3 regions of the Rhizobacter sp. P3_C12 genome follow, and region 1 is predicted to be linked to each of the others. Evidence: predicted binding sites of a transcription regulator. Region 1 holds the regulator's gene; each other region holds the start of a gene.
The links. The regulator LexA, encoded in region 1, represses DNA repair genes until DNA is damaged. The targets are predictions, from matches to a motif close to ACTGTATNNNNATACAGT.
Positions count from the first base shown of each region.

Region 2: the regulator LexA is predicted to act here: its motif matches at 2,357-2,374, upstream of recA (recombinase RecA).
Region 3: the regulator LexA is predicted to act here: its motif matches at 1,958-1,975, upstream of imuA (translesion DNA synthesis-associated protein ImuA).

Region 1 covers NZ_JBFUGW010000087.1:219-5,662, forward strand. The annotation lists partial or broken gene AC1DXV_RS15340 (penicillin acylase family protein) at 1-1,927, shown strand, start outside; gene AC1DXV_RS15345 (cysteine hydrolase family protein) at 1,952-2,494, opposite strand; gene AC1DXV_RS15350 (helix-hairpin-helix domain-containing protein) at 2,506-2,817, opposite strand; gene lexA (transcriptional repressor LexA) at 2,817-3,491, opposite strand; gene AC1DXV_RS15360 (asparaginase) at 3,568-4,512, shown strand; gene AC1DXV_RS15365 (organic hydroperoxide resistance protein) at 4,558-4,983, opposite strand; gene AC1DXV_RS15370 (MarR family winged helix-turn-helix transcriptional regulator) at 5,031-5,444, opposite strand, start outside.
Region 2 covers NZ_JBFUGW010000026.1:27,245-34,313, reverse strand. The annotation lists gene serA (phosphoglycerate dehydrogenase) at 1-60, shown strand, start outside; gene sugE (quaternary ammonium compound efflux SMR transporter SugE) at 74-394, opposite strand; gene AC1DXV_RS06955 (hypothetical protein) at 509-652, shown strand; gene recX (recombination regulator RecX) at 701-1,177, opposite strand; gene recA (recombinase RecA) at 1,201-2,319, opposite strand; gene AC1DXV_RS06940 (response regulator) at 2,462-3,133, shown strand; gene AC1DXV_RS06935 (sensor histidine kinase) at 3,172-4,674, shown strand; gene AC1DXV_RS06930 (patatin-like phospholipase family protein) at 4,706-5,770, shown strand; gene AC1DXV_RS06925 (MATE family efflux transporter) at 5,847-7,069, shown strand, end outside.
Region 3 covers NZ_JBFUGW010000142.1:9,347-16,415, reverse strand. The annotation lists partial or broken gene AC1DXV_RS20615 (Y-family DNA polymerase) at 1-1,126, opposite strand, end outside; gene imuA (translesion DNA synthesis-associated protein ImuA) at 1,144-1,950, opposite strand; gene AC1DXV_RS20605 (bifunctional helix-turn-helix transcriptional regulator/GNAT family N-acetyltransferase) at 2,083-3,057, shown strand; gene AC1DXV_RS20600 (YchJ family protein) at 3,054-3,428, shown strand; gene AC1DXV_RS20595 (hypothetical protein) at 3,429-3,959, opposite strand; gene AC1DXV_RS20590 (WD40/YVTN/BNR-like repeat-containing protein) at 4,095-5,171, opposite strand; gene AC1DXV_RS20585 (MoaD/ThiS family protein) at 5,189-5,458, opposite strand; gene rarD (EamA family transporter RarD) at 5,503-6,378, shown strand; gene AC1DXV_RS20575 (hypothetical protein) at 6,417-7,069, shown strand, end outside.

The DNA of each region.
Region 1 (5,444 bases):
CAGCCTGGCCTGGGCGACGATGATGGCCTGGGACCTGGGCGGCAACTGGTCAACCGAGCTGCTGCGGATGCGGCTCTCGCTGAAGATGCCGGTGGAGCGCATCAACGAGCTGCTGCCGCCGTACCCCGGCGAGCAGCCGCTCGCGACGGCCGACTACGCGGCGCTGTTCCGCGGGCTGAAGGTGGACGGCACGCTCGGCCGCCAGGCGCTGCGGATGGCGCCTGAATCGGGCGTCGAGGGCGTCGGCTCCAACAACTGGGTGCTCGCCGGCTCGCACACCGAGAGCGGCAAGCCGCTGCTGGCCAACGACCCGCACCTGAAGCTCAGCGCGCCGTCGCTGTGGTACCTGGCGCGGCTCGACGCGCCCGGCTTCCATGTGGCTGGCGCGACGATGCCCGGCCTGCCGATCGTCGTGCTCGGCCAGAACGACCGCATCGCCTGGGGTTTCACCAACACCGCGCCGGACGTGCAGGACCTCTACCTCGAACGCCTGCGCCCCGGCGACCCGGCGCAGTACCAGACGCCCGAAGGCTGGGCGGCGTTCGAGCGCAGCACCGAGGTCATCCACGTCAAGGGGCATCCCGATGTGACGGTGACCGTGCGCAGCAGCCGCCACGGGCCGGTGATCTCCGACGCGGGCGGCCCGACCGAAGGGCTGACCGGTGCGCCGAACGCGCCGGCCTATGCGCTGGCGATGCGCTGGACGGCCCTCGACGCCGATGCCGGGACGGCGGTCGATGCTGGCATCGGTTTCAACTCGGCACGCTCGGTCGACGAGTTCATCGCGGCATCGGCGGGCTACATCGCGCCGATGCAGAACATGGTGGTGGCCGACACGCAGGGCCGCATCGCGATGGTGGCGCCCGGTCGCGTGCCGGTGCGCGGGCCGGAGCACGACCTGAAGGGCCTGGTGCCGGCGCCGGGCTGGGAGGCGCGCTACGACTGGGTCGGCAGCGTGCCGGCCGGCGAGACGCCGCGCGAGATCGATCCGGCCCGTGGCTGGATCGCGACCGCGAACCAGCGCATCGTCGGCCCCGGGTACCCGCATTTCCTGACCAGCGAGTGGGCGGTGCCGTACCGCCAGCAGCGCATCGAGCAACTGCTGGCCGCGACGCCGAAGCATTCGATCGACAGCCTGCGGGCGATCCAGCGCGACCAGCTGTCGCTGGCGGCACTGAAGCTGCTGCCGGTGCTGCAGCGCGCGGCATCGCCCCACCCGCTGGCCGCGGCGGCGCAGCGCGAGCTGGCCTCGTTCGACGGCACGATGGCGGCCGAGCGCGCGGCGCCGCTGATCCTGTCGGCCTGGGTGCGGCAGCTGACGCAGGCGGTGTTCAGCGACGAACTCGGCGCCGCGCTGTATGAGCGGCAGCTCGGCAGCCGCAGCTTCCGCGAGGCGCTGGAGGGCGTGCTGGCGCGCCAGGACGCCTGGTGGTGCGACGACAAGGCGACCCCGGCGGCCGAGACCTGTGCGCAGCAGGTGGACGCGGCGTTCACGCGGGCGCTCGACGAGCTGCAGCAGTCGCAGGGCAGCGATGTGGCGAGCTGGCAATGGGGCCGGGCGCACCAGGCCCGGGCCGAGCACCGGCCGTTCAGCAAGGTGAAGGCGCTGGCAAGGGGGTTCGAGCTGCGGGCGCCGGTGGGCGGCGACACCTACACCGTCAACGTGTCGCGCGTCGGCCTGCGGCCGGACGCGACGACCGGCGAGCTGTACCTGGCCGAGCACGGGCCGTCGCTGCGGGCACTGTACGACCTGGGCGAGCCGGCGCGCTCACGCTTCATGCAGTCGAGCGGGCAATCGGGCATCGTGTTCTCGCCGCTGTACCGGAGCTTCGTGGAGCGATGGGCGAAGGTGGAGGACGTGCCGGTGTGGGGCGGGGCGGCAGAGCACACGCTGGTGTTGTCGCCAGCGCAGCCGGCGGCGCGCTGATGAACGGTCGATCAGGAGTCGAGATCAGCGATCGAGCTGGGCCAGCTGGCTGACGATCTCCCGCGTGCTCAGCAGCCGCACACCCTGGGCGGCCAGCGCCTCGTTCTGGCGGGCGATGATCTCGTCGGCACCCGTGGTGCCATCGGGCCAGGTGCCGTGCGAGTCGCTGGCGAGGACCACGTCATAGCCGAGGGCCAGCGCCGATTGCGAGGTGTGGGTGACGCAGACCTCGCTCTGCAGCCCGCACACCAGCAGCTGATCGATGCCGGTGCCGCGCAGCAGCGCGTCGAGCCCGGTGTTCTCGAACGCGCTGAAAGCCTGCTTGGCCACGCGGGCCTCGCCCGGCAGCGGCGCGACATCCGGGTGGATCTCCCACTGCGGCGTGCCGTGCACCAGCACGCCCGTGGGCTCGCCATGCTGCACGTGCAGCACCGGCAGGCCCGCGCTGCGCGCCGCGGCGATCAGCTGGGCGGCATGGCGCAGCAGCCGCTCGCCCGAGTCGATCGGGTCGCACTTGGCACCATCGAAGGCACCGATTTGAAGGTCGATCACCAGCAATGCCTGCATCGTCTGCCCTTTCATACCGACCCGAACAAGGCCTTGCGCTGCGCGGTGTAGGCCCACCACGGCGCGGCAGGCGCACCGCCCATGAAATCGGTGGCGGCCATGAAGGTGTCGAGCACGCAAGGGTCGTGGCGCTGCCCGGTGATCGCGCACAGGCGCTGGTACAGCACGAAGGCATCCTTGCCGCGCAGGTCCTTCGGCTCCTGGATGCCGATCAGCCGCAGGTCGGCGGCCAGTGCGGGGCCGATGTTGGGCAGTTGCTCGAGCGCCTTGCACTCCGCGGCACTCGCCGCCTTGGGGGCCTTGATCACCACGGCGGCCTCCATCACAGCATGCTGTTGCGGATCAGGCCGACCGCCAGCCCCTCGAGTTCGAAGTCGACATCGCCGAACGGCACGACGATGGGTTCGAAATCGGGGTTCTCCGGCAGCAGCTCGATGCTGGTGCGGGTGCGCTTGAAGCGCTTCACGGTGACCTCGTCGCCGAGCCGCGCGACGACGATCTGGCCGTTCTTCGCGTCCTTGGTCTTCTGCACCGCGAGCAGGTCGCCATCCATGATGCCGGCGTCGCGCATGCTCATGCCGCGCACCTTCAGCAGGAAATCGGGCCGGCGCGCGAACAGGCTGGCTTCCATCAGGTAGGTCTGGTCGATGTGCTCCTGCGCGAGGATCGGGCTGCCGGCCGCGACGCGCCCGACCAGCGGCAGCGTGAGCTGCGACAGGCTCGGCAGCGGCAGGCTGAACTGCTTGCCGCGGCTCTGGTTCAGCGCACGCAATGTGTCAGACTGCAGACGGATGCCCCGCGAGGTGCCGCCCACCAGCTCGATGACGCCCTTGCGGGCCAGCGCCTGCAGGTGTTCTTCGGCGGCGTTGGCCGACTTGAAGCCCAGTTCGTTCGCGATCTCGGCGCGGGTGGGCGGCGCACCGGTGCGCTCGATCGCGCTCTGCACCAGGTCGAGGATCTGCTGCTGGCGGTCGGTGAGCTTCGGGATCTCGGTCATCGGTGGGCCTTGAAGGTGAGATGGTTCGGACTGAACATCCATCCAGTGACTGTATTTTTATCCAGCTTCGTGAAAAATGCAAAGAACTGATCAGATCGTCGTCGTGCTCGGYACCGGCGGCACCATCGCCGGCACCTCGGCGGCCCCCGGCGACAACATCGGCTACACCGCGGCGCAGCTCGGCGTCGCGCAGCTCATGAAGGCGGTGCCGGCGCTGGCCGCGGTGCCGCTCGAGCCGGAGCAGGTCGCGCAGGTCGACAGCAAGGACATGAGCGCCGGCGTGTGGCGCGCGCTGGTCGGGCGGCTGGCGCACCACCTGGCGCGGCCCGAGGTGGCGGGCGTGGTCGTCACGCACGGCACCGACACGCTGGAGGAGACCGCGTGGCTGCTGCAGCGCGTGCTCGCGCCGGCCAAGCCGGTGGTGCTGACCGCGGCGATGCGCCCCGCCACCTCGCTGCAACCCGACGGTCCGCAGAACCTGCTCGATGCAGTGACCGTCGCGCAGCATCCGGGCGCGCGCGGCGTGGTCGCGGTGCTCGGCGGCGTGGTGCATGGCGCGGCCGACGTGCGCAAGGTGCACACCTACCGCATCGAGGCCTTCGATTCAGGCGATGCCGGCCCGGTCGGCCGCATCGAGGAAGGGCGGTTGCGGCTGTTCCGCCCGTGGCCGGCGGGTGAGGCGATGTCTGCGGCGCTGGTGGACAGGCTGGTCGACGGCCCCGAGTGGCCGCGCGTCGACATCCTGCTCAGCCATGCGGGCGTCGATGGCGTGCTGGTCGATGCGCTGGTCGAGCGCGGCACGCGCGGCATCGTGGTCGCGGGCACCGGCCACGGCACCGTCCACCACGCGCTCGAAGCCGCGCTGCTGCGCGCACAGGCGGCCGGYGTGCGCGTGCTGCGCTGCAGCCGCGTCGCCGGCGGCCCGGTGTTCGCGCAGCCCGGCGATGTGCTGCCGGCCGGTGGCGAATGGTCGCCCTACCAGGCGCGTATCGAGCTGCTGCTGCAACTGCTCGCGCAATGAAAAACGGCCCGCTGAGGGCCGTTCTTCATGCAGCGCAGGCGGGGCTCAGGCTACGGTCAGCGTCACGTCCACGTTGCCGCGCGTCGCGTTCGAGTACGGGCAGATCTGGTGCGCCGTGTCGACGATCTGCTGGGCCACCGAGCGCTCGACGCCCGGCACGGTGATGGTCATCGCGACCTGGATGCCGAAGCCTTGCGGGATCGGGCCGATGCCGACGCTGGCGGCGATCGAGGTGTCGGCCGGCAGCGTCACCTTGTGCTTGCCGGCAGCCACCTTCATCGCGCCGATGAAGCAGGCCGAGTAGCCGGCGGCGAACAGCTGTTCCGGGTTGGTGCCGACGGCGCCGTTGCCGCCCAGTTCCTTCGGCGTGGTCAGGCGCAGGTCGAGCACGCCGTCCGACGACTTGGAGGTGCCTTCGCGGCCGCCGGTGGAGGTGGCGTGGGCGGTGTACAGGACTTTTTCGAGGGCCATGGTGTCTTCCTTCAGGTGGTGAGGTGGGTCAGGGGTGAGAACAACGTTCACGCATGCGCCGCAGCGGGCGCGTCATCGAGCAGTTGCAGGCGCAACTGCTGCAGGCGCTGGGTCAGGTCGGTCAGCTCGCCGACACTGCAGCCGCTGGCCTGGGCCAGCTGGGCGGGCACGCCGCGCGCCTGCTGGCGCAGCGCACGGCCCTCGGCCGTCAGGCTGACGATCACGCGGCGCTCGTCGTCGGCGGCGCGCTGGCGCTGCAGCCAGCCGGCCGCTTCCATGCGCTTGAGCAGCGGCGTCAGCGTGCCGGAGTCGAGGAACAGCCGCTCGCCGAGCTCGCCGACCGTCACCCCGTCACGCTCCCACAGCACCAGGAACGCCAGGTACTGCGGGTAGGTGAGGCCGAGCGGCGCGAGCAGCGGCTTGTACAGCTTGGTCATCGCGAGCGAGGTGGAATACAGCGC
Region 2 (7,069 bases), on a different contig from region 1:
GCGGCGCTGGCCGACCTGGCGTCGCTGCCGGACACGATCCGGTGCCGGTTGCTGTATTGAGCGGCGCCCGGGCTCACGCCGGGCTCGCGAGCTTCAGCCCGACGATGCCGGCCACGATCAGCGCGAGGCTGGCCAGCCTCGCCGCGGAGGCCGGCTCGCCGAACAGCACGATGCCGAGGATCGCGGTGCCGACCGCGCCGACGCCGACCCACACCGCGTAGGCCGTGCCGACCGGCAGCGACTTCATCGCGTAGCCGAGCAGGCACACGCTGATGACCATCGCCGCCACGGTGCCGATGCTCGGCCACAGGCGTGTGAAACCCTCGGTGTACTTCAGGCCGATCGCCCAGCCGATCTCGAACAGGCCGGCGGCCACCAGGATCACCCAGTTCATCGCGAATCCTCGTCAGTGGGGAAGCCCTGGGTTGTACCAGCCTGGGCGCCGCCTTGCAGGGCGATCCGCCGGAGGTGGTAAAACCTCGGCTCTTTCAACCCATTGGAGATTGGCATGAGCGCCGACAAGGACCGCGGAATCCGCCGTGAGAAGCAAAAGCGTGCGAAGGACGCGAAGAAACAGGCGCGCCTGGCGCGTGAGGCTGTCGTGCAAGCGGCAAGCACCGCAAAGCCGGCCGGCAAGAAGGCAGCCGCCTGATCGCGTTCTGAACGGCGTGGGGGCGACGACGGCCGCCGAGGCCTGTTCTCACCAGGCGGCTTCGTCCACGTCGCCCTTCACCACGCGGCGGATCACCTCGGCCGAGAAACCCCGGCCCGCGAGAAACCGCTGCTGCTTCGCGCGGCCGGCCGGATCGCTGGCCGCGGCCCCGAACTTGCGCACCCACACCTCGTGGGCACGTGCCAGCTCGGTTTCTTTCAGGCGCTGCGCCTGGTCGGCGTCCAGCGTGACGCCGTGCTGCGCCAGCTCCTGGCGGATGCGCAGGTTGCCGTAGCGCGATTCGCGCACATGCACCCGGCTCTCGACGAAGCGCTGCTCGCTGAAGTAGCCCTTGTCCTGCAGCCAGGCCAGCACGTCGTCGACCTGCTGGTCGGCATCGTCCGGCAGCGGCGCATCGTCAGCACGCAGGTGCTGCAGCAGCTTGCGCCGCAGCTCCTGCCGGCTGTGCTCGCGCTGCGACAGCAGCTGCACGCCGCGCCCGCGCAGCGAGAGCCGCTGCCGCATCGCCAAGCCGCTCGCCGGCAGACTTATTCGCCGCGGGCTTCCTTCGGCTCCTTGGGCGCCTTCTTGGCCGGCTTGGCCTCACCGGCCTCAGCCGCCTGCGCGGCACCGCCGGCGGTCGGCAGCAACGGGATGCCCATCGCCTCGCGCACCTTGTTCTCGATCTCGACCGACAGGTCGGGGTTCTCGCGCAGGAATTCGCGGGCGTTGTCCTTGCCCTGGCCGATCTTCTCGCCGTTGTAGGCGTACCAGGCACCGGACTTCTCGAGCACCTTGGCCTCGACGCCCATGTCGATCACCTCGCCTTCGCGGCTGATGCCCTGGCCGTAGAGGATGTCGAACTCGGCGGTCTTGAAGGGCGGCGACACCTTGTTCTTGACGACCTTGACCTTGGTCTCGTTGCCGATGACTTCTTCGCCCTTCTTGATGCTGCCGATGCGGCGGATGTCGAGCCGCACCGAGGCGTAGAACTTCAGCGCATTGCCGCCGGTGGTGGTTTCGGGGCTGCCGAACATCACGCCGATCTTCATGCGGATCTGGTTGATGAAGATGACCATCGTGTTGGTCTTCTTGATGGTGCCGGTGAGCTTGCGCAGCGCCTGGCTCATCAGGCGGGCCTGCAGGCCGGGCAGCGAATCGCCCATCTCGCCTTCGATTTCGGCCTTCGGCGTGAGTGCTGCGACCGAGTCGATCACCACCAGGTCGACCGAGCCGGAGCGCACCAGCGCGTCGACGATCTCGAGCGCCTGCTCGCCGGTGTCGGGCTGGCTGATCAGCAGCTCCTGCAGGTTGACGCCCAGCTTCTGGGCGTAGGCGGTATCGAGCGCGTGCTCGGCGTCGATGAAGGCGCAGGTGCCGCCGAGCTTCTGCATTTCAGAAATGACCTGCAGCGTCAGCGTGGTCTTGCCCGACGATTCGGGGCCGTAGATCTCGACCACCCGTCCGCGCGGCAGGCCACCGACGCCCAGCGCGGCATCGAGGCCCAGCGAACCGGTGGAGACGACCTCGATGTCTTCGATCACCTCGCCTTCGCCGAGCCGCATGATCGAGCCCTTGCCGAACTGCTTTTCGATCTGCGCCAGCGCAGCTTGCAGGGCCTTGGCCTTTTCGGTGTTGAGGGTGGCGGCTTTGACGGGGGCATCCATGGGGCGATCTCCTAGAGTTGCGCGGATTATGGCAAAGGCTGGATGTTTGTACAGTCTTTTCTCGTGCCGGATCTCGAATCCCTGCGGGGCCACTCCCTACAATCCCGCAGCGGCCGGGTGACGAGCCGCACAGGAGGCAGCCATGCGCGTGTTGATCGCCGAAGACGACCAGGTGTTGGCCGACGGGCTGCTGCGCTCGCTGCGCAACGGCGGCTATGCCGTCGACCATGTCGCGAGCGGCACCGAGGCCGACGCCGCCTTGTCGGCCCATGAGTTCGACCTGCTGATCCTCGACCTGGGCCTGCCGAAGCTGCACGGGCTGGAGGTGCTGCGCAAGCTGCGCGCCCGCGGCTCGGCGGTGCCGGTGCTGATCCTGACCGCGGCCGACAGCGTCGAGCAGCGCGTGCAGGGCCTCGACCTGGGGGCCGATGACTACATGGCCAAGCCGTTCTCGCTGCAGGAGCTCGAGGCCCGCGTGCGTGCGCTGACGCGGCGCGGCCTGGGCACCGCGTCGAGCGTGATCCGCCACGGCCCGCTGACCTTCGACGCGACCGGCCGCGTCGCCTACCTGAACGACCAGATGGTCGAGCTGTCGGCGCGCGAGCTGAGCCTGCTCGAGGTGCTGCTGCAGCGCGCCGGCCGGCTGGTCAGCAAGGACCAGCTGGTCGAGCGGTTGTGCGAATGGGGCGAGGAGGTCAGCAACAACGCGATCGAGGTCTACATCCACCGGCTGCGCAAGAAGATCGAGCAGGGCCCGGTGCGCATCGCCACCGTGCGCGGCCTCGGCTACTGCCTGGAGAAGATCGCGGCTTGAAAGAGCAACGGTCCCTGTTCGGCGAGATCCTCGACTGGATGCTCGCGCCGCTGCTGCTGCTGTGGCCGATGAGCGTCGTGCTGACCTGGCTGGTCGCGCAGGGCATCGCCAACAAGCCGTTCGACCGCCAGCTCGGCGAGATGGCCCGCGTGCTGTCGCAGCAGGTCACGGTGCAGGATGCCGGCGGCGGCACGCTGCCGTCGGCCAGCTTCGCGCTGCCGGCGAGCGCTGCCGAGCTGCTGCACACCGACGAGACCGACACCCTGTACTACCAGGTGCTCGGCCTCGACGGCCAGTACCTGAGCGGCGAGCGGGCGCTGCCGATGCCCAACGACGAGGAGCGCGCCGCGCCCGGCGTGGTGCGCTTCCGCGACGACGAGATCAACCGCGAGCCGGTGCGCATCGCCTATGTGCGCATCGGCCTGCCGGGCGGTGTGGCGGGCGGCATCGAGCCGCCGATCGTGCAGGTGGCCGAGACGCTGGGCAAGCGCTCGCGCCTGGCCACCGAGATCATCAAGGGCGTGATGCTGCCGCAGTTCGTGATCCTGCCGCTCGCGGTGCTGCTGGTGTGGCTGGCGCTGGCGCGCGGCATCGCACCGCTGAACGAGCTGCAGCAGCGCATCCGCCGCCGCGAGAGCCACGACCTGAGCCCGATCGACGAGCGCGACGCGCCCGAGGAGGTGTCGCCGCTGGTGCGCGCCATCAACGACCTGCTGACCCGGCTCGACCGCAGCATCGGCACGCAGAAGCACTTTCTCGCCGACGCGGCGCACCAGCTGAAGACGCCGCTGGCCGGGCTGCGCACGCAGGCCGAGCTGGCGCAGCGCGAGATCGACGCCGGCGAGCGCGATCCGCAGGCGCTGAAGAAGTCGCTGCAGCAGATCGCCCGTGCCAGCCAGCGTGCGGCGCGCATGGTCAACCAGCTGCTCGCGATGGCGCGCGCCGAGGACGCCTCGCAGGCGCTGCAGCGGCAGCCAGTCAACCTGGCGCGGCTGGCCGCCGAGGCGGTGCGCGATTTCGTGCCGCGCGCGCTGGAGAAGCGCATCGACCTGGGCTACGAGGGACCGGACAGCGGTGCGGCCAAGGGCCAGGCCGGCCTGTCGATCGCCGGCCAGCCGGTGCTGCTGCGCGAGCTGATCCGCAACCTGGTCGACAACGCGCTGCAGTACACGCCCGAAGGCGGCACGGTCACGGTGCGGGCGGTCGACGACCCGTTCGGCCAGGTGGTGGTGGTGCAGGTGGAGGATTCCGGCCCCGGCATCCCGGCGGCCGAGCGCGACAAGGTGTTCCAGCCGTTCTACCGCTCGCTGGGCACCAATGTCGACGGCTCCGGCCTGGGCCTCGCGATCGTGCGCGAGATCGCGCAGCAGCACGATGCCGAGATCACGCTGGAAGACGCCAACCTGCGGCACCGCCCGGGCTTGAGCGACCAGGGCGGCGTGGCGTTCGGGCCGGGCGCGCGCTTCACGGTGCGCTTCCCGGTGGGCGCCGGCACCGGCACGGTGACCGACGGAAACACCGGCGAATCCCATCCGACTTAGACTGCCCCGGGTTAACCCGAGGTATATCCCGATGGCAGTACACGAAACACACGCTCCCGCTTCGCTCGGCCTTGACCTGGCGCTGCAGGGTGGCGGCTCACACGGCGCGTTCACCTGGGGCGTGCTCGACCGGCTGCTCGAGGACGACGGGCTGCACTTCAGCGGCGTCTCGGGCACCAGCGCCGGCGCGTTGAACGCCGCGGTGATGGCGAGCGGCTTCCGCAAGGGCGGCCGCGAGGGTGCCCGCGAGGCGCTCGCCGAGTTCTGGCGCGACGTGAGCCGCTCCGGCTCGATCTTCTCGCCGTTCTCGGCCGGCCAGGCGCATGCGCTGAACGACAACTTCAAGCTCGACAAGCTGCCCGGCTACCAGTGGATGAGCTCGTTCTTCCGCTCGTTCAGCCCGTACGAATTCAACCCGCTCAACCTGAACCCGCTGCGCGACGTGCTGCGCCGCCATGTCGACGAGGATGCGGTGCACGCGAGCGGGCTGCGGCTGTTCATCACCGCCACCAGCGTGACGACCGGCCAGGCGCGGGTGTTCACCGGCCGCGACATCACGGTCGACGTGCTGCTCGCATCGGCCTGCCTGCCGTTCCTGTTCCAGGCGGTGCAGATCGACGGCGAGCCCTACTGGGACGGCGGCTACACCGGCAACCCGGCGATCTACCCGCTGATCTACCAGACGGCGGCGCTCGACATCCTGCTGGTGCGCATCAACCCGCTGGTGCGCGAGGGCACGCCGACGCGCAGCGAGGAGATCATGGACCGGCTCAGCGAGATCACGTTCAACGCGAGCCTGATGTCGGAGATGCGCGCGATCTCGTTCGTCTCGCGGCTGGTGCGCGAGGGCAAGCTGGACCCGGGGCGCTACAAGGACCTGCGGCTGCACATGGTGGCCGACGACGACGGGCTCGGCCCCTATGGCGCGAACAGCAAGTTCAACACCGACCGGGCCTTCCTCGAAGAGCTGTTCGCGCTCGGGCGCGCGGCGGCGACGGGCTGGCTGAAGCAGCACCGGGCCGACATCGGCGTCAAGTCGACGCTCGATGTCGACCGCGAGTTCCTGCACGGACCGAAGAAGCACAAGCGCGCCTGAGTCAAAGAGCAGAGCAAGATCGGACAGCCGCCGCAACCGATTGCGGCGATCATTGCGGTTTCGCGCCGATCGCTTCATGTCCGCCTCCACGCACGCTGCTCCCCTGCCCCGCCCGAGCCTGGTCGCGCTCACCTGGCCGCTGCTGGCCGAGCTGGTGCTCGGGCTGCTGGTCGGCCTGACGGGGCTGTGGCTCGCATCGCGGCAATCGGACAGCGCCTCCGGCGCGTTCGCGCTCGCGAACAACGTGCAGGCCTCGTTCTTCCTGCTGTTCCGCATCATCAGCATGGGCGTCAGCGTGGTGATCACGCAGAACCTGGGCGCGGGCAACCGGCTCGGTGCCGACCAGACCGCGCGCGCCTCGCTCGGCGCGAGCACCTGGCTGGGCCTGGGTGCCGGGCTGGTGGTGGCGACCTGCGCGAACCCGCTGCTCGCCCTGCTGAACGCGCCGGCCGACGTGCTGCCGATCGCCGGCCCCTACCTGCGCGTGCTGGCCGTCGCACTGGTGCTGGATGCGTTCAATGCCAGCATGTCGTCGGTGATGCGGGCGCACCTGCATGCACGCGACACGCTGATGAACATGCTGGCGATGCACAGCCTGCACCTGCTGATCTGCACGCCGCTGATGACCGGCTTCGGGCCGGTGCCGGGGCTCGGGCTGCCGGGCTTCGCGCTCGCGATGGCGCTGAGCCGTGCGTTCGGCATCGCCTTCCACCTGTGGCTGTGGCAGCGCCGGCTCGACCTGGTGCCGACCGCGCGCGACTGGTGGGTGATGCGCTGGCGCCGCCTCGGCCCGGTGCTGCACATCGGCCTGCCGGGCGCGGCCGAGAACGTGGCCTACCGGCTCGCGCTGCTGGTGACGATCGCGCTGGTGGCGCGCATGGGCGCGGCCGAGCTCGCGACGCACAGCTACACGATGCAGATCATGTACTTCATCCTGGTGTTCGGCCTCGCGATCGGCTTCGCCAGCGAGATCCTGGTCGGCCACCTGATCGGTGCCGGCCAGCTGCATGCGGCGCACCGGCTGGTGCGCAAGAGCCTGCGCTGGGGGCTGGTGGTGTCGACCAGCCTCGCGCTGGTCGGCGCGCTGACGGCCCGCTGGACGATGCAGCTCTTCACCCACGATCCGCACATCATCCAGGCGGCGACGACGCTGCTGTGGATCACGGTGCTGCTGGAGCCGGGGCGCACCTTCAACCTGGTCGTGATCAACGCGCTGCGCGCGACCGGCGACGCCAAGTTCCCGGTGATGGCCGGCGCCGCGTCGATGGTGTTCGTGATGGCCGGCGGCGCCTGGCTGCT
Region 3 (7,069 bases), on a different contig from region 1:
CGCGGCCGAGCCGCGCCTGCAGCCGCTCGAGCAGGCGCGTGAGCCCTTCGTGCTCGCTGCGCGGGGTCGGGAACAGCTCGGCATTCGGCGGCGGCTGGCGCGCGATGTCGCTGGCGCGCAGCACGAGCTCCAGCGTCGGCGCCGGCAAGGCCAGCTGCGACAACCGCTCGCGCAGCAGCGCCATCAGGTGCTTCGCATCGCGCGACGGCTCGGCCAGCGCGATCTCCAGCGTCGTGTGCTGCGGCGTCCGGTCATCGCGCCGCCAGCGCGGCTCGTGCTTCATCTGCAGGCTGAAGCGGCGCACGAAGGCATGCTGCGCCGCGAGCCACGCCACCAGCCGCGACAGCAGCACCTGCACGCCGTGCATCACCTGCTCGGTGGTGTCGGCCCGTGCGAACAACTCGAGCGCGCTGTCGAAACTCGCCGGCAGCGCGATCGAGGTGCGTGGATCGGGGCGCCGGCCGAGCGCGCCATCGAGCTCGGCCAGCAGCGCCTCGCCGAAGCGCCGCGCCAGCCCGGCGCGCGGCAGGCTGCGCAGGTCGCCCAATGTGTTCAGGCCCATGCCCTGCAGCGCCTCCCAGTGCTCGCGGCCCGGGCCGAGCAGCCAGACCGGCGCGGCATCGAGCGCGCGCTGCAGCGCCCCGGCATCGGCGCAGTGCAGGCCGTCGGCATGGCGCGCCAGCAGCGCCGAGCCCTGCGCCGTCGGCGTGCTGACGCAGTGCAGCGCATGGCCGAGCGGCTGCAGCGCCTCGCGCAGCCGCTGCAGCAGCGCGTCGCGCCCGCCGAAATAGCGCAGGCTGGCCTCGACCTCCAGCAGCACGCCCTGCGGCGGGCTGAAGCTGACTGCCGGCGTGAACGCCAGCGCCGCATGCGCCACGCTCGTGAGCGCCTGCCGGTCGCGCAGCGCATCGGCCTGGCCGATCAGCAGCTGCGGCGCGAGCGCCAGRGCGGTCGCCCGCTTCAGCCCCGGCTTGACGCCCAGCGCCTGCGCGCCCGCATTGGCATGGGCAATGCGGTGCGCCTCGACCAGCGCGACGGGCGGCTCGCTGCCATCGCTGACCGCCGGGAGCGTCGCCAGGAAGGATTCCAGCGACAGCAGCGGCAGGTGAAGACCGATCCAGAGCATCGCGTGCCCATGGGAGATCAGGCGAGGTTGACGAAGGTCGCCGCGCGCAGCGGCGGCACGGCGGCCGCGGCCTGGACCGTCTGCGCCGCCAGCTCGCYCGCCTTGCGCGTGGCGCTGGCGGACAGCACCGGCGGCAGCTCGAGCCGCAGTTCATGGGCGAGCGGCGGGCCGCGGCGCTTCAGCACGCGCACGCTCAAGGCATCGGCGCCGCCGGCACGCAGCGCGAGGCGCAGCGGCGCCGGGCTGGCCTGCTGRTGCACCGCCATCTCGCGCAACACGAAGGCCGGGCCGTCGTGCGCATGGGCGGCCACCTGCAGGCGGCGCAGCCGCTCGGCGCGCAAGCGGGGCGGCAGCCAGGCCAGCACCGCACCGACATGCCCGCTGTGCAGCGCCTGCTCCAGCGCCCACAGCCGCGCATCGACACCGGCTTCGTGCGGCCGGCCGTCGACCCCGGGGATGCCTTGCGTGCCGGTGTCGATCACCAGCAGCTGCTCGGCATCCAGCCCCATCTGCATCAGCGCCCAGGCCGACAGCGCCGCCGGTGGATCGAACAGCATCACCAGCCGGCCGGCCCGCTGCGTGGCAGCAAGGCAAGGGGCCAGCAGGCGGATCTCGCCGAGGCCCGGGTGCGGCAGCAGCAGCTCGCTGAGCGCACGCCGCGGCCAACCGCCGCCGGGCAGCTGGGCATCGAGCGCCGCGAAGCCGCTGGGCAGGGCACGCTCGACGCCGCGCCCCATCTGGTTGGCACGCCACACGCTGGTGTGCAGCCGCTCGGGCAGCGGCGAGCGGGCGGAAGAGGCGAAGGAGGCGGAGGCGGGAGGCATGGCAACTACTGTATGCACATCCAGTATATCGATCCACTTGAAAACGGGGTCATGGCGTTACAAGTCTGTCTGAAGCAGCCTTTGGCACATTTATGATTGCTTTTGGCAATCAACTCCGGCAGCATGGCGGCCATGCCTGATGCCTTGCCCGCCTCCGATCCGAGCCACCGTGTTGCCGCGGTGCGTGCCTTCAACCGCTTCTACACGCGCCGCATCGGCGTGCTGCACGAAGGCCTGGTCGACAGCGGCTTCACGCTGACCGAATCGCGGCTGCTGTGGGAGTTCGCGCACCAGGCGCAACCGACCGCCGGTGAACTCGCGCGCTCGCTGGATCTCGACCCCGGCTACCTGAGCCGCCTGCTGCGCGGCCTGCGCGAACGCGGGCTGATCGAGGCGACGCCGTCGGCCAGCGATGCGCGGCAATCGCACCTGTCGCTCACCGCGGCCGGCCGCGCCGCCTTCGCGCCGCTCGACAGCGGCTCGCAGCAGCAGGTGCAGGCGCTGCTGACGGCGCTGGACGAGGCGTCGCAGCAGCAGTTGCTGCAGGCGATGGGCACGCTGCAGCGCCTGCTCGACGACGCCCCGGCGCGCCGCACGCGCGATCCCTACCTGCTGCGACCGCACCGCCCGGGCGACATCGGCTGGGTGATCGCACGCCATGGCGCGCTGTATGCGCAGGAGTACCGCTGGGACATCGGCTTCGAGGCGCGGGTGGCGCGCATCGCCGCGGCCTTCATCGAGCATTTCGACCCCGCGCGCGAGGCTTGCTGGATCGCCGAGCGCGACGGCGCGAACGTCGGCTGCGTGTTCCTCGTGCAGGCACGCGACGAGGCGACGCAGGCGGTGCAGGACGGCGTGGCCCGGCTGCGCATGCTGCTGGTCGAGCCGTCGGCGCGCGGGCTGGGCCTGGGGCGCCGGCTGGTGCAGGAGTGCGAGCGCTTCGCGCGCCAGGCCGGCTACCGCCGCATCACGCTGTGGACGAATGCGAACCTGCTGGCCGCGCGCGGCATCTACGCGGCAGCAGGCTATCGGCTGGCCGCGAGRGAACCGCACCACAGTTTCGGGKACGATCTGGTCGGAGAAACCTGGAACCTTGATCTGACATGACCTGCCCCTGCGGCCTGCCCCACCCCTATGCCGACTGCTGCGGCCGCTACCACGCCGGAGCGCTGCACCTGCAGGCGCCCGATGCGCCGTCGCTGATGCGATCGCGCTACAGCGCCTTCGTCAACGGCTTGCCGGACTACCTGTTGGCAACCTGGCACGCGAGCACGCGGCCCGCCACGCTGGAGCCCGATCCACCGGGCCTGCGCTGGCTCGGGCTGGACGTGCGCGGGCATGCTTCACAGGATGCCGACCATGCGACGGTGGAGTTCGTCGCCCGCAGCAAGCTCGGCGGCCGCGCGCAGCGGTTGCACGAGACGAGCCGCTTCGTGCGCGAGGACGGCCGCTGGTTCTATCTCGACGGCGAATTCTGACTACGCGAATTCCTGCCGCACCGCCGCCGACATCAGCCGGCGGATGATCCACCCGAGCAGCCCGCAGGCGCCGAGCGTCACCAGCACCGCCATCACGCGCGCCGCGGTCACGAAGCCGCCGAACACGCCGAGCGCCTTGGGCGGCAGCGTCGCGGTGCTCAGCGTGCTGTCGACCACCGACTGCATCACCTCCTGCTGCAGCCACAGGCCGAGCAGGTTCGCGACGATCGCCAGCAGCAGCAGCGCGATGAAGGTGCGGCGCGCCCAGTTCAGGCGCAGCAGCAGCCCGACGGCCGACACCAGCGTCGCCAGCGACATCACGAGCCCGGCATTGACCACCCACGGCAGGTGTCCGATCAGCAGCCCGAACAGGCCGCTGACCTGCAGGCCGTCGCTGCGGAATCCACCCGACACCAGCATCGCGTTCTGCAGCAGCGCCGAGGCACAGGCCAACGCGCCGATCAGCATGAACACCCACGCGGTCGCGGTGACGAAAATCGAACGGGCTCCGACAGTGATGGTGGTGGGCATGGCGCTTCCTCGACAGCGTCGATTGTCCGGAGCGCGGGCGGCCTTGTCATGCGCTGCGGCACGCGCCCCCCCAGGATCGAGGGGACGGTGCGCCATCATCTGTGCACATCGCGCCACAAGGTGTCAGCCGATGTATCAACCGAAGCGCAACGCGTACACCGGCGGCAGCTGGGCCGGCAGCGCCGCCCACCGGTCGCCGCTGTCGTCGCTGCTCCACACATGGCCGGTCGTGCTGCCCATCAGCAGGCTGCGGCCGTCGGGCGATACGTCGAGCCCGTGGCGGTACAGCAGGTCGTAGCAGTGCTGCTGCGGCAGCCCGCTGCGCAGCGTCTCGAAGCTCGCGCCGCCGTCGCGCGTGCGGTTGACCACCAGCGCCCCGCCGACCGGCACGCGCTGCTGGTCGGCCACGCCGGGCACGAACCAGGCCGTCTGCGCGTCGCCGGGGTGCACCGCGACCGCGAAGCCGAAGTCCGACAGCGGCGCGCTCGTCACCTGCTGCCACGAGGCCGACGCATCGGTCGAGCGCCAGATGCCGTTGTGGTGCTGGGTCCAGAGCACGTCCGGCTGCGCGGCGCAGCGCACGATGCGGTGCGGATCCTGCGTGTTCGGCGAGCCGGCCTGCTCCGGCGGCATGTAGGCGGCGCGCATGCCGTCGGCCTGCAGCTGCCAGTTCGCGCCGTCGTCGCGCGTGACCCAGGCGCCGCCGCAGCTGATGCCCAGCACCAGGTCGCCGGCGCGCCGGGGATGCGGGCAGATCGAATGGATGCCGGGCACGTCGTAGCCGCCGCCGAACCATTCGGCACGCTCCGGCCGTTGCCACAGCGAATCGACCAGCTGCCATGAGTCGCCGCCATCGCCGCTGCGGAACAGCCCGCCCGGCAGCGTGCCGAGCCACAGCGTGCCGTGGTCGCGCTCCAGCGACCACACCTGGACCACCTTCCACGGTACGCCGGTCGCGTCGGCCGGCTGGGGCGGAAAGGCCGGCGCCGCCACTTCATGCCAACTGGCGCCCTGGTCATCCGACGCATGCAGCTTGACGCCGAAGTGCCCCAGGTTCAGCGCGGCCAGCATGCGGCCCTCCGGGCCGGGCGGCAGCAGCATCGACACCGGCTCGCCGAGGAAGCTGGTGCGGGCGATGTGCCAGGCGCCGCCGTGGCCGCGCTGCAGTTCGAACAATCCCTTGCGGGTGGCGGCCCAGGCACGATCCTGCATCTGCAACTCCTCGAGGTTCAACCGCCGGACAGGGCCTGCATCACGTGGACCCGGCTGTCCGGCCACAATGCATCGGCCAGCGCGACGCGGTCGTCGCTGCGCACGCCGTCGACGAAGGCGACCACGTTCGGCCGCAGGTGGCCCTGCTCGTCGAGCACATAGCCGCGCAGGCGCGGGTGCGCGGCGAACACCGCGTCGAGCGCGTCGCGCAGGCTGCCGGCCTCGACGTCGAGTTCGGGCGTCTCGATGAAGCGGCGCAGCTGCTGCGTGAACACGACGTGGGCCATGGGGCGCGATGATGCCCGCAGCGGCCAGCCGCGACAATCCGTGGATGAACTACGGACCGCTGTACGCCGCCCTCGCCTTCGCCCTGTGGGGCATCTTCCCGCTGTTCTTCCGCCGGCTCGCGATGCTGCCGGCCGGCGAGGTGCTCGCGCACCGCATCGTCTGGTCGCTGGTCTTCGTGCTGATCGTGCTGGGCGTGCGCCGCCAGTGGGGCTGGCTGCGGCCGCTGCTGGGCCAGCCGCGCGTGCTGGGCGCGTTCGCCGCGAGCGCGCTGCTGCTGGCGGTGAACTGGCTGACCTACATCTGGTCGGTCAACAACGGCCACGTGATCGACGCGAGCCTCGGCTACTTCATCACGCCGCTCGTCAACGTGCTGCTCGGCTACACGGTGCTGCACGAGCGCCCGCGGCGCGGCCAATGGATCGCCCTCGCACTGGCGACGGCCGGCGTGGTGTGGCTGACGGTGCAGGCCGGCCAGCTGCCATGGATCGCGCTGGTGCTGGCCGCGAGCTTCGGCAGCTACGGCCTGCTGCGCAAGGTGGCCGTGCTCGGCCCGCTGGAGGGGCTCACGCTGGAGGCGATGCTGCTCGCGCCGCTGGCCGTGACCGCGCTGCTGTTCTGGCAGGTGCAGGGCACCGGGCAGTTCCCGTTGCCCGACACCGCGACCAACCTGTGGCTGCTGGCCGCCGGGCCGATCACCGCGGTGCCGCTGCTGCTGTTCGCCGCCGGCGCACGCCGCATCTCGATGACGACGCTCGGGCTGATGCAGTACATCGGCCCGACGATCCAGTTCGGGCTCGGCGTGTGGCTGTTCGGCGAGCCGTTCGGCGGTGCGCGGCTGGCCGGCTTCGGCTTCATCTGGGGGGCGCTGGCGGTGTACAGCCTGGAAGGGTGGTGGGCGGTGCGGAGCCGGCGTGGCTGATGCGTGGAACTTGCGGGGGCTGCGTGCCACATAGAAGCATGGCCGTCCAACAGAAACGTTCGCGTTCACCCACCCCTCCGGGAAATTCCCGTTCCGCCAAAAGGCTTCGCCTCACCAAGACTCGCGCCGACTTCGCCGAGCTGCTCGCCCGACAGAAAGGCGTCGTATCGTGGAAGCTTTCGGACGACAACGGCCGGCACTCAGGTTCCGACTTCGGCTCGCTGGCCGGCTTGGTCAACGGTTCGTCTTCGATACGAGAGCTTCAGTTGGAATGGGATGACGGAAAAGCCGGATCCAAGAGCCTGTCGGTGCTGGAGGAATTGAAAACCTGCAGCGAACTGAAGTCGCTGTCGCTCCATCTCGAGATCGAAAATGACCCGGACGTCGCCGACGCGCTGGCCCGCAGCCTGTGCTGCATGCATGACCTCGAGCAGCTCAGCCTGGGCGGCTTCGTCGGCGAGGAGGCCTTCTCTCCGTTGACGACTGCGCTTCCTGCAAGGCTGCGAGACCTCAGGCTGCACCACAGTACTCCCGAGGCGCACGCATGCCTGGTCGAGCACCTGTTCACCACACCGCTGCCTCATCTGGAGTGCCTGCATCTGCAATGCGGCGAGAAGCTGCACGATGTGGACGCACTGGAAATCTGGGCCCGCCTGGGCCAGGCCCTGGTGGCATGGATCCCATCGGCGCC